Regions from separate parts of the Cryptosporangium aurantiacum genome, predicted to be linked through region 1. Evidence: riboswitches for the same ligand, from Rfam matches in the RefSeq annotation. Region 1 holds a riboswitch; the other holds the start of a gene.

Region 1 (7,582 bases):
GGTCGGGCGGAGGTCTCCGACGACCGACGCGATCTGGTCGGCGACGATCTGCGGCGGTATCTCGTGGACGCCGGTGACCCCGACCGTGTTCTGCACGGTCACCGCCGTGACCGCGGTGGTGCCGTGAACGCCGAACGCGGCGAACGTGTGCAGGTCGGCCTGCAGACCGGCCCCGCCCCCCGAGTCCGACCCCGCCACGGTCATCGCCACCGTGGGCCTGTTCACGGCTCCACCACGGGCAGGTAGATCTTGGCGCCTGCGGCCTGGAACTCGGCGGACTTCGCGGCCATGCCGGCCTCGGCAAGCGCCAGGTTGGGTGCGGCGGCCGGCTCCGTGGCGTCCGCATAGCTTGTACGCAGGTCGTGCGAGATGCGCATCGAGCAGAACTTCGGACCGCACATCGAACAGAAGTGCGCGGTCTTCGCCGGCGCAGCCGGCAGTGTTTCGTCGTGGTAGGACTGCGCGGTCTCCGGGTCGAGCGCCAACGCGAACTGGTCGGCCCAGCGGAACTCGAAGCGCGCGTCGGAGAGCTGGTCGTCGTGGTCCTGGGCGCCGGGGTGCCCCTTGGCGACGTCGGCCGAGTGCGCGGCGATCTTGTACGCGATGACGCCCGCCTTGACGTCGTCCCGGTCCGGGAGTCCGAGGTGCTCCTTCGGCGTGACGTAACAGAGCATCGCGGTGCCGTGCCACGCGATCATCGCGGCGCCGATCGCGGACGTGATGTGGTCGTAGCCGGGCGCGACGTCCGTGGCCAGCGGGCCGAGCGTGTAGAACGGTGCCTCGTCGCACCATTCCTGCTGGAGCTTCACGTTCTCGGCGATCTTGTCCATCGGCACGTGCCCCGGACCTTCGATCATCGTCTGGACGCCGTGGGCCTTGGCGACCTGGGTCAGCTCACCGAGCGTGCGGAGTTCCGCCAGCTGAGCGTCGTCGTTCGCGTCGTAGACCGAGCCGGGCCGCAGACCGTCACCGAGTGAGAACGTGACGTCGTAGTCGCGCAGGATCTCGCAGAGCTCGGCGAAGTGCGTGTAGAGGAAGTTCTCCCGGTGGTGGGCCAGGCACCACGCGGCCAGGATCGAACCACCGCGGGACACGATGCCGGTCTTCCGGCCGACCGTGAGCGGGATGTAGGCCATCCGGACGCCTGCGTGGACGGTCATGTAGTCGACGCCCTGCTCGCACTGCTCGATGACGACGTCGCGGTAGACGTCCCAGGACAGCTTCGTCGGGTCGCCGTTGACCCGTTCGAGCGCCTGGTAGATCGGGACGGTGCCGATCGGGACCGGCGAGTTGCGCAGGATCCATTCGCGGGTCTCGTGGATGCGCGGGCCGGTGGAGAGGTCCATGACGGTGTCGGCGCCCCAGCGGGTCGCCCAGACCATCTTCTCGACCTCCTCGGCGGGCGAGGAGGTGACCGCCGACGTGCCGATGTTCGCGTTGACCTTCACCAGGAAGCGCTTGCCGATGATCATCGGTTCGCACTCCGGGTGGTTGACGTTCGCCGGTAAAACCGCGCGGCCTGCGGCGATCTCGTCGCGCACCACCTCGGCCGGTAGGTGCTCGCGGGCGGCGACGTACGCCATCTCGGTGGTGATCTCGCCGGCGCGGGCGGCCAGCAGCTGGGTGGGGTAGTTGCGTGGCCAGGCCTTCCGGATCTTCGGCAGGCCGTTGTCCAGGTCGGGCCGGAAATCGGACTCGGTGTACGGGCCGGAGGTGTCGTAACGCTCGACCACCTGGCCGGTGGTCAGTTCGATCTCCCGCACCGGGACGCGTAGTTCGCCCCGGTATGCCTTGCGGCTCGCCGGAAGAGGACCAACAGAGATAACACGGCTCATGTGAGCGCTCCCTACGCCGGCATTACCCGGTCAGGTTCGAGCGGTCGGCGGCACCGTCCTGGTCGGACAGCCACCCTCTCAGCCCGCTTTCGGCGCGAGCTCCCGCGTACAAGTGACGCGGCCACCATAACCCCGAGACCGGCCGACGGAACAGCCCACGGCGCGCGGGCTGTTCCGCCTTCACGCGCGGATCGACGCGAAAGCGGCCTCTAAGGGCGGCTTAGAGGCCGCTTTCGCGTCAGGCGACGGGCTGGGGCTCGCGGACGTGGATCGTGGGGACGACCGCGACGGCCAGTGCCGCTGCGCACGCGGCCGAAGCGAACGCCACCGGGTAGCCCGCGTGCGTCACGACCGCACCGAGCACCGGCGCGGTCAGCGCGGCGACCGCGTTCTGCCCGGTGTTGTGGATGCCCAACGCACGCCCGGCCCACCCCGGCCCGGCGTATTCGGCCACCGCGGTGAACGAGAGCCCGTTCGTCGACACCGACACGACGGCGGCCGCGACCAGCGCGGTCACCGCCACGCCCGGCACGCCGGCGGCTCCGGCCGCGAGCAGCGCGACGACGACGCCGGTGGTGCCGGCGAGCACTCGCATCGGCCCGGTGCGGCTGCCGGCTCGGTCGGACCACCAGCCGGCCATCAGACGTGCCGCCGCCCCGCCGAACGCGGCGACCGCGAGCAGCCGACCGGCCTGCGCGGCGTCCCAGTGTTCGACGTCGACCAGGAACACCAAACCGAACGTCGCGACCGCGAACTGCGGGAAGACCAGCAGGGCGCCGGAGCCGTGCAGCCGCCAGAGCATCGGAGTGCGGTATGGGCTCCCGGCTTCGGACGCTCCGCCGGACTCGACCCGCGCCGGATCGCGCACGACGACCGCGATCAGCACCGCGGTCACCAGGCACGCCGCGGCCAGGAACACGAGCGCGGGGGCGCGGCCGGATTCGCTGAGCACCGGCACCGCGACCGCGGCCACCGCGACGCCGAGCGGCTGCGCCATCTGGCGGATGCCCATGGCCAGCCCACGCTCGGCGGCGCCGAACCAGCCCAGGATCAGCCGCCCGCTGGCCGCGTTCACCGAGCCCGCGGCGGCACCGCCGACGACGAGGCAGGCCCCGAGCGCGATCGGGCCGGACACCGCGGCCGCGACCAGCAGCGCCACGCCCGCCCCGGCCAGCCCCAGCCCGATGACGCCGCGCTCGCCGTAGCGGTCGGCCAGTGCACCCCAGACCACCAGCGTCGCCAGTAGTCCAAGCGACGGGCACGCGACCAGGACGGCGGCCTCGGTGAGCGAGAGGCCGTCGGCGCGGAGACGCGGGAGGAGGTACGGCAGCCCGTAGAGGAACGCGCACCCGGCCGTCATCCCGGCCACGCCCGCCGCCAACACCACCCAACGCCGCCTTGATTCCATATTTCGAGATTAGCGTCTCGATATATGAGATCTGAAGCAGGGGTGGCAGGCTGTTCCCATGAACACCGAGCCGGTCACGCCCACCGCGCCACGGCCGATCCGCCGGGCGATCATGACCCAGTGGTGGCGGGAGCTGGCGTTCCTGCACTGGCCGGTCGAGCCGTCCGTGGTGGCACCATTGCTCCCGGCGGGCACCTGTCCCGACACGCTCGACGGCGTGACCTACGTGGGGCTGATCGGCTTCCGGATGGACCGGGTCGGCCTGGGCGTCGGCGTGCCGTACTTCGGCCGGTTCGCCGAGACGAACGTGCGGCTCTACTCGGTGGACGCCGCCGGTCGGCGCGGCGTCGTCTTCCGGTCGCTGGACGCCGCACGCCTACTGCCCGTAGTCATCGGGCGGACGCTCTTCGGGCTGAACTACGTGTGGTCGCGGATGGCGATCCGGCGGCGCCCGGACGGGTCGTACACGTACGAGAGCGTCCGCCGCTGGCCCGACGCCGGGCCGCGCACGGCGTTCACCGTGGTACCGGGCGGTCCGGCGCCGGCCGAACCACTCAACGACTTCCTCACCGCACGCTGGGGCCTGCACACCGTCTCGCGCGGCCGGACGATCTACCTCCCGAACGAGCACCCGGCCTGGCCGCTACACAGCGCAACCCTCACGGACCTGGACGAGACCCTGCTGACCGCCGCCGGCCTGCCCGCCCCGAGCGGCCCGCCGCCGTCCGTACTCTTCTCGCCCGGCGTGCCGGTGCGCTTCGGGCCGCCGCTAGGAACCTAGGCCCAGAGCTGGCCTTCCAAAGCGGCTTCGGCTTCGGCGAGGGTTCCGGCGTAGGCGCCGGTGGAGAGGTACTTCCAGCCACCGTCGGCGACGATGAACACGATGTCGGCGCGCTGCCCCGCCTTCGCCGCGCGGTGTGCGGTCGCGAGCGCCGCGTGCAGGATCGCACCGGTCGAGATGCCGGCGAAGATGCCCTCGACCTCGATCAGCTGCCGGGTGCGCAGCAGCGCGTCCCGCGGGCCGACCGAGAACCGGGTGGTGAGCACGCTGGCGTCGTACAGCTCAGGGACGAACCCCTCGTCGATGTTGCGCAGGCCGTACACCAGCTCGCCGTACCGGGGCTCGGCGGCGACGATCTGGATGTCCGGCACCTTCTCGCGCAGGTACCGACCGGTACCCATCAGCGTGCCGGTCGTGCCCAGGCCCGCGACGAAGTGCGTGATCGACGGGCAGTCCCGCAGGATCTCCGGGCCGGTCGTCTCGTAGTGCGCACGCGCGTTCGCCGGGTTGCCGTACTGGTAGAGCATCTTCCAGTCGGGGTGCTCCTCGGCCAGTTGCTTCGCCATCGCGACGGCCTGGTTCGAGCCACCGGCGGCGGGCGACGGGATGATCTCGGCCCCGTACATCTGCAGCAGCTGACGCCGCTCCACCGACGTGTTCTCCGGCATCACGCAGATCAGCCGGTAGCCCTTGAGCTTCGCCGCCATCGCCAGCGAGATGCCGGTGTTGCCGCTGGTGGGTTCCAGGATCGTGTCGCCGGGACGGAGCAGGCCGTCTCGCTCGGCCTCGGCGATCATGTAGATCGCCGGGCGGTCCTTCACCGACCCGGTCGGGTTGCGGTCCTCGAGCTTCGCCCAGAGCCGGACGTCGTCGCTCGGGGAGAGTCGCGGCAGCCCGACGAGCGGCGTCTCGCCGAGTGCGTCGAGCAGTGAGTCGTATCGGGCCATCGTCGATCTCCCTTCTGGCACCGGCCGCTAGCGGGGGCCCGCAGGCCCCCGCCGGCCGTGCTCAGCAGCCGCCGGCCACCGCGGGCAGCACGGTCACCGAGTCGCCGTCCTTCAGGCCGGTGTCGAGGGCACCGGTGAACCGGACGTCCTCGTCGTTGACGTACACGTTCACGAAGCGGTGGAGCGTGCCGGTGTCGGTGACCAGCCGGCCACGCAGGCCGGGGTACTTGCCGTCGAGGTCGGCGATGAGCGCCTCGAGCGTCTCACCGTCGCCCTGCACGGTCTTCTCGCCGCCGGTGTAGGTGCGCAGGATCGTCGGAATGCGGACTTCGATCGCCATAAGTACTTAAACCTCCTGGAAGTGACGAAAGAGCAGCCGGCGGGGGCAGGCTGATGCGGTGGATCCTCACGTGCCAGATCGTGCGGCACGGGTTGGACTCAGCGGCAACGACAGTCGTAGACCACCTCGGCCGGAGTATGGCCGAAGAGGTAGGACTGGGTGGGGGTCACGACGCGGACTCCATGATCTCCACCGGCTCTTCGGTCACCACACCGTCGACGATGCGGAACGAGCGGAACTCGACGGTGTCCGCGTCCCGGGTCGAGACCAGGACGTAGTGCGCACCCGGCTCCTGCGCGTAGGAGATGTCGGTGCGCGAGGGGTACGCCTCGGTCGCGGTGTGCGAGTGGTAGATGACGACGGGCTCTTCGTCCCGGTCGTCGAGCTCCCGGTAGAGCTTGAGCAGGTCCATCGAGTCGAACTCGTAGAACGTGGGCGACCGGGCGGCGTTCAACATCGGGATGAACCGGTCAGGCCGGTCGCTACCGGCCGGACCCGCCACCACGCCACACGCCTCATCGGGGTGATCGCGGCGGGCGTGCGCCACGATGGCGTCATAGATAGCCCGGTCGAGAGTCAACACGACGTCCAGCGTACCCAGCCCATCGCGCGGGATTCACCCAGACGGGACGCGCATCACTCCGGGTCTATCGCATCGACGAGGCTGGCCTGCAGGCCGGTCAGGAACTGGTACAGCGAGAGCCCGAGCACGCGGGCACCGGTCGGGTCGACGCCCGCAGCCGCCTCGAGCTCGGCGAGCGGGTCGGTGTCGGCCTCGATCTCCAGCGCGGTGCCGAGCATCAACCGGGCGTCGTTGAGCGCGAGCAGCCAGGCCTCGGCCCGATCGTCGTCCAGCCGGATCTCGCCACCCTCGAACGGGAGGTCGTCGAGGATCACGCCCGCGTTGCCGATCTTCTGCTCACGCAGCGACGACTCGGTGAGGCTGCGCAGCTCGGCCGCCGCCTCCGGGTCGTCCCGGTAGCCGTCCGGGAAGAGGCGAGCCAGGACCGGGTCGGCGCTCGGACCGGCGACCCCGACCGCGTCGACCCCGTCGTCCACCAGCTCGACCTCGAGGTCCTCCGGGTCGGGTTCGATCTTGTCGAAATCGTCGAAGACGTCGCCCGGCCGGGGTGAAGCCCCGAACGGCCCGGGCCCGAACGGGTCCGGGTCGGCAGCCGAGACCCGCCCCAGCGAGGACGGGCCGAGGTCGAGGCTCATGACGCCGCGTCGGTCGCCGGCCTGGATCAGCCCGGCGACCTGCGCGACCACCAGCCCGACCGCTTGCGCTTCCTCAGCGCTCAGCCGCAGCGTGTAGGCGTTGTTCGACCGTGTGAAGCCGTATGTCATCTCAGTCCTGCTGCAGGGTGGCCCAGAGCCCGTGCGAGTGCAGCCTGGCGACGTCGTGCTCCATGCGTTCCCGGCTGCCGCTCGACACCACGGCTCGGCCCTTGTGATGCACGTCGAGCATCAGCTGGGTCGCCTTGGATTTGTCATATCCGAACAGCTTCTGGAACACGTAGGTCACGTACGACATCAGGTTGACCGGATCGTCCCAGACAACCGTGACCCACGGTCGTTGCTGCGCGGGCCTTTCTACGGTGCTCGGTGTCTCCGCCGGAGCGACCAGGGGAGCGGTCATGAACCCCATCGTGCCATCGCTGGAGGTTCTCGCAACAACCCCGGGCAACGCAGTTCTCGTCCGTGGGGTCGAGCCGGGGTACCGATCGGCGGCTCGTAGGCTGGAGTCATGGGGACAGCACTGCTGACCGACCACTACGAGCTCACGATGCTGGCCTCCGCGTTGCGCGACGGCTCGGCCCAACGCGAGTGCGTGTTCGAGGTGTTCGCCCGCCGCCTGCCGAAGGAGCGACGCTTCGGCGTCGTCGCGGGCACCGGCCGCCTGCTGGACGCGCTGGCCGACTTCCGGTTCGACGCCGACGAGCTCGACTTCCTGCGCAGCGCCGGAGCGGTCGACGCCGACACCGCCGCCTGGCTGAAGGACTACCGGTTCAGCGGTGACATCGACGGTTATCCGGAGGGTGAGCTGTACTTTCCCGGATCGCCGATCCTCACGGTGCGGGGAACGTTCGGCGAGGCCGTGCTGCTGGAGACGCTCGCGCTCTCGATCCTCAACCACGACTCGGCGATCGCCACCGCGGCCGCCCGGATGGTCATCGCCGCGAGCGACCGGCCGCTGATCGAGATGGGCTCCCGGCGCACCCACGAGGAAGCCGCGGTGGCTTCCGCGCGGGCCGCCTACCTGGCCGGTTT
Region 2 (7,582 bases), on a different contig from region 1:
CACCGAATCGACATCCGGCAGGTCGAGCAGCACCAGCCCGGCCAAATCATCGGCACCCTCGTCACCCAGGTGGTGCCGACGCTGGACGCCCAGCCAGTCGAGCAGCGGCGCAGCACCGTCCGGGTCCCAGATCGCCGCCTGGGCCGTCGACGTCACCGGGCGACGCAGGCCGGTCGCCGCCAGCTCCGTGCCCACCAGCGCGTTGAACAGCGACGACTTGCCGCTCCCCGTGGTGCCGGCCAGCGCGACGACCGTGTGCTCGGCTCCGAGCCGCAGCCGCTGGGCGGCCTTACCGGACAGCCGCTCGGCGGTCGCCAGCGCGTCCGGGTCGAGCCGCGCGGGGCCGAGCGCGACGATCCGGTCGAGCGCGGCGAGACGCGGCGCGAGCGCGGGTTCGGCGGCCGATCGGGCGAGCAGTGTCATCGCACCAGCCCCGGTTGCCGCAGGTACGAGCGCAGCGCGGTCTCGAACTCGGCCAGCGCGTCACGGAGCGCCGTCGTCTCGTCAGCGGTGGGCGCTACGGCGTCCACCCGCTCCGAGAACCGCTGCTGCTCGTCGTCCAACAGCGTTTCGACGGTCGTCAGCAGGTCGTCGCGAGCCCGGGCCGCGAGGGTCCGGACCGCGGCGTCGCCGAAGATCGCCTCGAGCACCTTCTGGCTGACCGCGGACGTCCCACCCGCAACCACGACCTCCAGGCCGGTGAGGCCGGCGGTCTGGGCGAACACCGCGAGCATCAGGACCAGCCCGGCGCCGTTCACGCCGAACGACGTCAGCCGCGCGACGCTCCGGCGGTGGCCGCCTTCGTCCCGGACCAGGTCGAGCACCCGCTCCTGCCAGGCGCGGATCTCGTGCTCCAGGCGGGGCCCGAACTCGGCCGACGACCGCCGCAGCTCGTCGCGGATCAGCGCGCGCCCGGCGGGGCTGGACCGCCACAACTCGGTGGTCTGCTCGGCAGCCCGGTCGGACGCCGCCCGCACGAGCGCGTGCAGGTTGCCCTCGACGGCGTGCTCCACGGCCTCGGCGGCTGGCGGGCGGCCGGTGAAAAACGCGGTGACCCGGTCGCGGAGCGCCCCGATCTTGGCTTCCAGGTTGCGGGTGAACTGGCCGGTGCCGACGAACTCCTGCCAGCGGGCCAGCACCTCGCCGCGCAGCACGGTGCCGCTGCGCACGCCCTCGTCGACGGCGTCCACTGCGGCCTCGTAGCGCTCGGCGGCCTGGCCGCGTAGCTCGCCTGCGGTTCGCAACTGCTGGTCCAGCTGGTCGGAGAGGCCGGTCACGCGGTCGTGGAGGCTGGTCAGTGCCCCGGTCAGCGTCGTGCGGATGACCGCGTCCCTGGCGTCGGCGTCGGCCGCGAGATCGTCCAGCCAGATGCCCAGCTGGGCGATCTGCGCATCCGGGATGCGCTCGGCTTCCAGCTCGACCTCGGGGATCGCGAACACGGCGGTGTCGCCGAGGTGCTCGGCGGCGAGCATCGAACGGAGGTGGTCGCCGATCTCCTTGACACCCTCGGGCGGCACCCGGTTGAGGACGATCGCGAGTGCGGTGGTGCGCTGGGCTGCGGTGTGCAGGAGGTCCCAGGGGACGGCGTCGGCGTAGCGGGCGGCGGTGGTGACGAAGATCCAGAGGTCCGCGGCGGCCAGCAGCTGACCGGCCAAATCCCGGTTCTCGGCGACGACCGAGTCGATGTCCGGCGGATCCAGCAGCGCGAGCCCCTGCGGTACGGCGTCATGCGGCACCAGCTGCAGCGTGCGCGCACCCGCGTCGGCATCCGGCCCGGAACCCGACCCGGAAGGCCGCCCGGTCGTCCGCGACAGCCCCGGCAGGATGCGGTCGGTCTCGAACCACCCGACGTCGTCCGGGTGGCAGACGAGCACCGGCGCGCGGGTCGTCGGCCGGAGCCACCCGGCCTTCGTCACCTCGGCCCCGACCAGCGTGTTCACCAACGTCGACTTGCCGGCCCCGGTGGAGCCGCCGACCGCGACCAGCATCGGGGCGTCCAGCTGGCGCAACCTCGGCAGCAGATAGTCGTCCACCTGACCGACGAGCTCGGACTGCGACCGGCGGGCGCCCTCGGCGTCCACCACCGCCAGACCGAGCCGGACCCGGGCCACCGAGGCGCGCAGCGCCTCCAGCGCGTCGGCGAGCCGTGGACCGTCCATGCCCGAGGTAGTGACCGCAATGGGGGCACCTCAACCACTCGCGGTTAGGATCGGCGTCGTGGGCGGTCAGCCGTCCACCGGGGAGCTCGGGTCAGCCGGGCTGAGAGGGCGACCATCGCGTCGCCGACCCGTGGAACCTGCTCTGGGTAATGCCAGCGGAGGGAGAACCGGCGCTTCGCCGGAACACTTCACGCCCCAACGGCTCATCCCGGTGCTCGACTCCGGAGGAAACCGGATGCGCACCCCACGTTTACTTACCGCTGTACTACTAGTCGCGGCACTCGCGGCGTGCTCGTCGTCGGACGACGACACCAAGACCGAGTCCAAGACCGTCACGCTCGTCACCCACGAGTCGTTCGCGGTCAGCGACGCGGTGCTGGCCGACTTCAAGAAGCAGAGCGGCCTGACCGTGAAGGTCCTCCGCAGCGGCGACGCCGGCGCGCTGGTGAACAAGGCCGTGCTGAGCAAGGGCAACCCGCAGGGCGACGTGCTGTTCGGCGTCGACAACACGTTTCTGTCCCGGGCGGTCGGCGCCGACATCTTCACCGAGTACGAGGCGAAGGGTCTCGACGGCGTCCCGGCCGCGCTGACGCAGGGCACCGATGGCAAGGCCACCCCGGTCGACTACGGCGACGTCTGCGTCAACTACGACAAGGCCTGGTTCGCCGGCAAGAAGATCGCGCCCCCGGCCAGCTACGCCGACCTGCTGAAGCCCGCCTACAAGGACCTGCTCGTGGTCGAGAACCCGGCGACGTCCTCGCCAGGGCTCGCGTTCCTGCTCGGCAGCATCGCTACCGAGGGCGAGGACGGCTGGAAGGACTACTGGACGAAGCTGAAGGCGAACGGCGCCCTGGTCGTTGACGGCTGGGAGGAGGCCTACCAGCAGCGCTTCACGATCGGCTCGCAGGGCAAGGGCGACCGGCCGCTGGTCGTCTCGTACGCGTCCAGCCCGCCCGCCGAGGTCGTCTACGCGGAGAAGAAGCCGGCCGACGCGCCGACGGCGGTGGTCACCGACACCTGCTTCCGCCAGGTCGAGTACGCCGGTCTGCTGGACGGCGCGGAGAACCCGGAGAACGGGAAGAAGCTGCTCGACTTCCTGCTCTCGCCGGCGTTCCAGAAGGACGTCCCGCTGCAGATGTTCGTGTTCCCCGCGGTCGACGGCACGCCGCTGCCGGCCGAGTTCACGAAGTACGCTGCGGTTCCCGCGAAGCCGCTGACGCTCCCCGCCGACCAGATCACCAAGAACCGTGAAGCGTGGATCGACGAGTGGACAAACGCCGTCTTGCGCTGAGCGTCGTTCCGCTCGCCTTCCTCGCGGTCTTCTTCGCCTATCCGGTCGCGTCCCTGCTGAGCCTCGGGCTCGGTGAGGGCGCGCCGGGCGAGCTGCTGACCGATCCGGGCGTGCGCAGCGTGCTCTGGTTCACGGTCTGGCAGGCGACGGCCTCCACCGTGCTCACCGTGCTGATCGCGCTGCCCGGCGCGGCGATGCTCGCCCGTTTCGCCCTGCCCGGGCGGGCGCTGCTGAAGGCGCTGGTCACGGTGCCGTTCGTGCTGCCGACCGTCGTCGTCGGGGCGGCGTTCCTCGCGCTGATCGGCCCGGACGGGCTGCTCGGCGTCGAACTCGACCGGACGGTCTGGGCGATCCTCGCCGCGCACGTGTTCTTCAACTACGCGGTCGTGGTGCGGATCGTCGGCAGCGTCTGGGCGCAGCTCGACCGTCGGCAGGAGGAGGCCGCCCGGGTACTCGGCGCGTCGCGGCTCTCCACGTTTCTGCGGGTGACCCTTCCGGCGCTGCGGCCCGCGATCGCCGCGGCGTCGTCGGTGGTGTTCCTGTTCACGTTCACGTCGTTCGGCATCGTGCAGATCCTCGGCGGCCCGGAGTACGCGACGCTCGAGGTCGAGATCTACCGCCGGACGGTCTACCAGCTCGACCTCTCCGGCGCGGCGGTGCTCTCGCTGGTGCAGTTCGCGGCGGTGGCCGTGCTGCTGCTCGTGGACGGGCTGCTCACCGGGCGGCAGCGGGCCGCGCGGCTGGCCGAACCGACGCCCAGGCGCCCGCGCGGCCCGGCCGAGTGGGCGTTCGTCGGCGTCAACCTCGTGGCGCTGGTCGGTCTCCTGATGACGCCGCTGGCCGTGCTGGTCGAGCGGTCGTTCGCGACCGCGGACGGCTACGGCCTCACGTACTGGCGGGCGCTGGCGCACTCGGACACGTCGAGCACGCTGCCGGTACCGGCCTGGGAGACCGTGCTGACCTCGCTGCGGTACGGGATCGCCGCGACCGCGATCGCGGTGCTGGTCGGCGTCTGTGCCGCGGTCGTGCTGGTGCGTCCGGGGCGGCTGAGCGGAGGGTTCGGGCTGCTGCTGATGCTGCCGCTCGGCACATCCGCGGTGACGGTCGGTTTCGGGTTCCTGATCGCGCTCGACGAGCCACCGCTCGACCTGCGGGACTCGGCTCTGCTGGTGCCGTGCGCGCAGGCGCTGGTGGCGGTGCCGTTCGTGGTCCGTGCGGTGTTGCCGGTACTGCGGGCGATCGACAACCGGCTCCGTGAGGCCGGTGCGGTGCTCGGCGCGACACCGCTGCGGGTCTGGTGGCGCGTCGACGCTCCGTTGGTCTGGCGTCCGCTGGCCGCCGCCGCGGGGTTCGCGTTTGCGATCTCGCTCGGCGAGTTCGGCGCGACCGTGTTCATCGCCCGCGCCGACAGCCCGACGATCCCGGTGGCGATCGCTCAGCTGCTGGGTCGGCCGGGAGCGGTCAACAGCGGTCAGGCGATGGCGTTGGCCACGATATTGATGGTCGTCTGCGCGACGACGCTGATCGTGCTCGACCGGCTGCGGCCGAGTAATGCCGGAGGAGAGCTGTGAGCCTGTCGGTCGCTGGCGTGTCGGTCCGTTTCGGCAACAAGAATGCACTTTTGGACGTTGATCTCGAGGTCGCCGACCATGAGGTCGTCGCCGTCCTCGGTCCGAGCGGGAGCGGGAAGAGCACGCTGCTGCGCGTCGTGGCCGGACTGCAGGAGCCGTCCTCCGGAACCGTCCGCCTGGACGACGTCAACGTCACGCGCGTCCCGCCGCACCGCCGTGGCGTCGGGCTGATGTTCCAGGACCACGTGCTGTTCCCGCACCGGGACGTGGCGGGCAACATCCGCTTCGGTAATTCGCGGGCCGACATCGGCTCGCTGCTGGGGCTCGTCGGCCTCCCGGACGCGGGTCGGCGGCGGGTCGACACGCTCTCCGGTGGTGAGCAGCAGCGGGTGGCGCTGGCCCGCGCGCTGGCGCCGTCGCCGAAACTACTGATGCTCGACGAGCCGCTGGGCCAGCTCGACCGGGAACTGCGCGAACGGCTGGTGGTGGAGCTCCGCCGTCTGTTCGTCCGCCTCGGCACCACCGTCCTGGCGGTCACCCACGACCAGCGCGAGGCGTTCGCGCTCGCCGACCGAGTCGTCGTGATGACCGAAGGGCGGATCGCCCAGATCGGGACGCCGCGCGAGATCTGGGAGCAACCCGCGTCCGAGTTCGTCGCCCGCTTCCTGGGGTTCACGAACATCGTGGACGTCGACGGTGGCGCGTCGACGCCGTGGGGTGCGGTCCCGCCGGCTTTCGCCGGCGAACGGATCCTGGTCCGGCCCGCCGGGGTACTGCTCACTCCCACTTCCGGGGACGCCATGGGCAAGGTCGAAGTGGCGACTTTCGCGGGGGAGCGAGTCGACATCCTGCTGGCGATACCGGGCGCACCACCGCTGAAAGCGCACTGCCCACCGGCCACCGCGCCGGAGCCCGGCGACGAGGTTTCGGTACGCCTCGACCCGGCGCAGATCGTCGTTCTTCCCCGCGAGTCGCCCGAGTGAGGCGTTCCGGGTACAGACGGCACTGACGGGTGCGCGTCAGTTCCGACGACATAATCCAGCAACGTTTGTACGGTCCCTGGCCATGGGACCTTTCGCTGAACAGAACGTGAACGACATCGACGACGCTCCATCCGATCACGCCGGCGGGCCGAGCACGGCCGACCTGCTGGAGTCGGGTGCGCCAGCGGAGGCGACGATCGTGGCCAGCGGCTCGCTCGGTATGCGCACCCCCTACGGCGTCAGCCTGTACGAGTTCGTGCTGAACGTCGCTCGCCCGGACGCCGACGCGTACGAGGTGCGCATCGGCAACCCGGTGCCGTCGGCTGCGGTACCGCTGATCTTCCCCGGGGCGCGCGTGGCCGTCCGGGTGCTTCCGAGTGACGCCAACGCCGTCGCAATCGACTGGGAAGCAACGCTGGCCGCCGTCCAGCGTCCCGCGTGACCCGCGCGTCGTAGCGCGAAAGGTTCCCCCTCCCTGCGCGAAGACCTACCGCCGTTTTCTCACGGCGGTAGGTCTTCGCGCAGGGGTGTGTCTCAGTGCCGGACGAAGCCCGGAGCGCGGTGCAGCGCCAGCCGGGCCGGTGTGCGGGTCGGTGGCTCCTTGCGGACGAACGCCCGCCGCGCGGCGTCGAAACCGTGCCGGTCGTCGAACATGTCCTGTGCCATCTCGCCCAGCTCGCGCGCCTCGTAGGCGTCCAGCGGCCGGACGCTGAGATCCCGGTCCAGGACGTTGGCCTTCCGCCGCAGCGTCCGCTCCCGCAGGGCCTCGTCGCGGTACCGCAGCGCCACCTCGTGCAGCCAGTTGCCGAACGGGCCCGGATCCCGCGGGCCGACCTCGTCGACCATCCCCAGACGCTCGGCCTCGGCCACGCCGACCGGCAGCTTCTCGCTGAGCAGCCGCTTGGCCGCATCCGGGCCGACCCGGCGGGGCAGCGTGTAGGTGTGCAACTCAGAGCCGGTGAGGCCCATCTCGTAAAACGGGTTGAGCACAACGCCGTCGCGGGCGACGACCAGGTCCGCACCGAGCGGCAGCATCACACCGCCGGCACCGGCGCTGCCGCTGTACGCGGCGATCGTCACCTGGCTGCGGCACATGATGAGCTCGCGGCAGACGTCGTTGATCGCGGTGATGTTCGCCCAGGCCTCGGCGGCCGGGTTGGCCGGCGACACAGTGGCTTCGATCCTGTTCAGATCGATGCCGTTGCAGAACGGTCCGGAGCCGCCGCGCAGCACGATCGCCAGCGTGTCCTGCCGGATCGCGTGGCGGAGCACGTGCAGGGCCTGGTTGCAGCCTTCGGTGGAGAGCGCGCCGTTGTAGCAGTCGAGGATGACGTACCCGACCTCGCCGCGGCGTACGTAGTGGATTCGGCCGGGTCCGCAGTGCTCGACGGTTGCTGCCGCCGGGGTCGGCGCGGTCAGCCCTTCCGGCAGGTGGTCGCCGAGTACCAGGGCGGCGGGCAGTTTGACGCCGTTGGTGGCGCGCTCGGCGTCGTCCGGAATGCTCTTTAGGTGGCCCAGCCACACGCTGCCGGTTCCGGCAGCGACCAGCACGGCTCCGTCGCGGCACGCGACGACCGT

What was found. A riboswitch is a leader RNA that binds a small molecule or an ion and turns the genes downstream of it on or off. The one in region 1 is predicted to bind thiamine pyrophosphate.
Region 2: another riboswitch for thiamine pyrophosphate. It lies ahead of BUB75_RS10750 (thiamine ABC transporter substrate-binding protein); the one in region 1 lies ahead of thiC (phosphomethylpyrimidine synthase ThiC).

What each region holds. Positions count from the first base shown of each region.
Region 1 covers NZ_FRCS01000004.1:606,150-613,731, forward strand. The annotation lists gene thiD (bifunctional hydroxymethylpyrimidine kinase/phosphomethylpyrimidine kinase) at 1-204, opposite strand, end outside; gene thiC (phosphomethylpyrimidine synthase ThiC) at 222-1,835, opposite strand; TPP riboswitch at 1,827-1,951, opposite strand; gene BUB75_RS17195 (MFS transporter) at 2,074-3,222, opposite strand; gene BUB75_RS17200 (YqjF family protein) at 3,302-4,024, shown strand; gene BUB75_RS17205 (PLP-dependent cysteine synthase family protein) at 4,021-4,971, opposite strand; gene BUB75_RS17210 (MoaD family protein) at 5,033-5,311, opposite strand; gene BUB75_RS17215 (M67 family metallopeptidase) at 5,478-5,894, opposite strand; gene BUB75_RS17220 (DUF2017 family protein) at 5,948-6,658, opposite strand; gene clpS (ATP-dependent Clp protease adapter ClpS) at 6,660-6,950, opposite strand; gene BUB75_RS17230 (nicotinate phosphoribosyltransferase) at 7,059-7,582, shown strand, end outside.
Region 2 covers NZ_FRCS01000002.1:851,830-859,411, reverse strand. The annotation lists gene BUB75_RS10760 (GTPase) at 1-423, opposite strand, end outside; gene BUB75_RS10755 (dynamin family protein) at 420-2,159, opposite strand; TPP riboswitch at 2,237-2,324, shown strand; gene BUB75_RS10750 (thiamine ABC transporter substrate-binding protein) at 2,395-3,450, shown strand; gene BUB75_RS10745 (ABC transporter permease) at 3,426-5,021, shown strand; gene BUB75_RS10740 (ABC transporter ATP-binding protein) at 5,018-6,004, shown strand; gene BUB75_RS10735 (hypothetical protein) at 6,087-6,446, shown strand; gene BUB75_RS10730 (enoyl-CoA hydratase-related protein) at 6,539-7,582, opposite strand, start outside.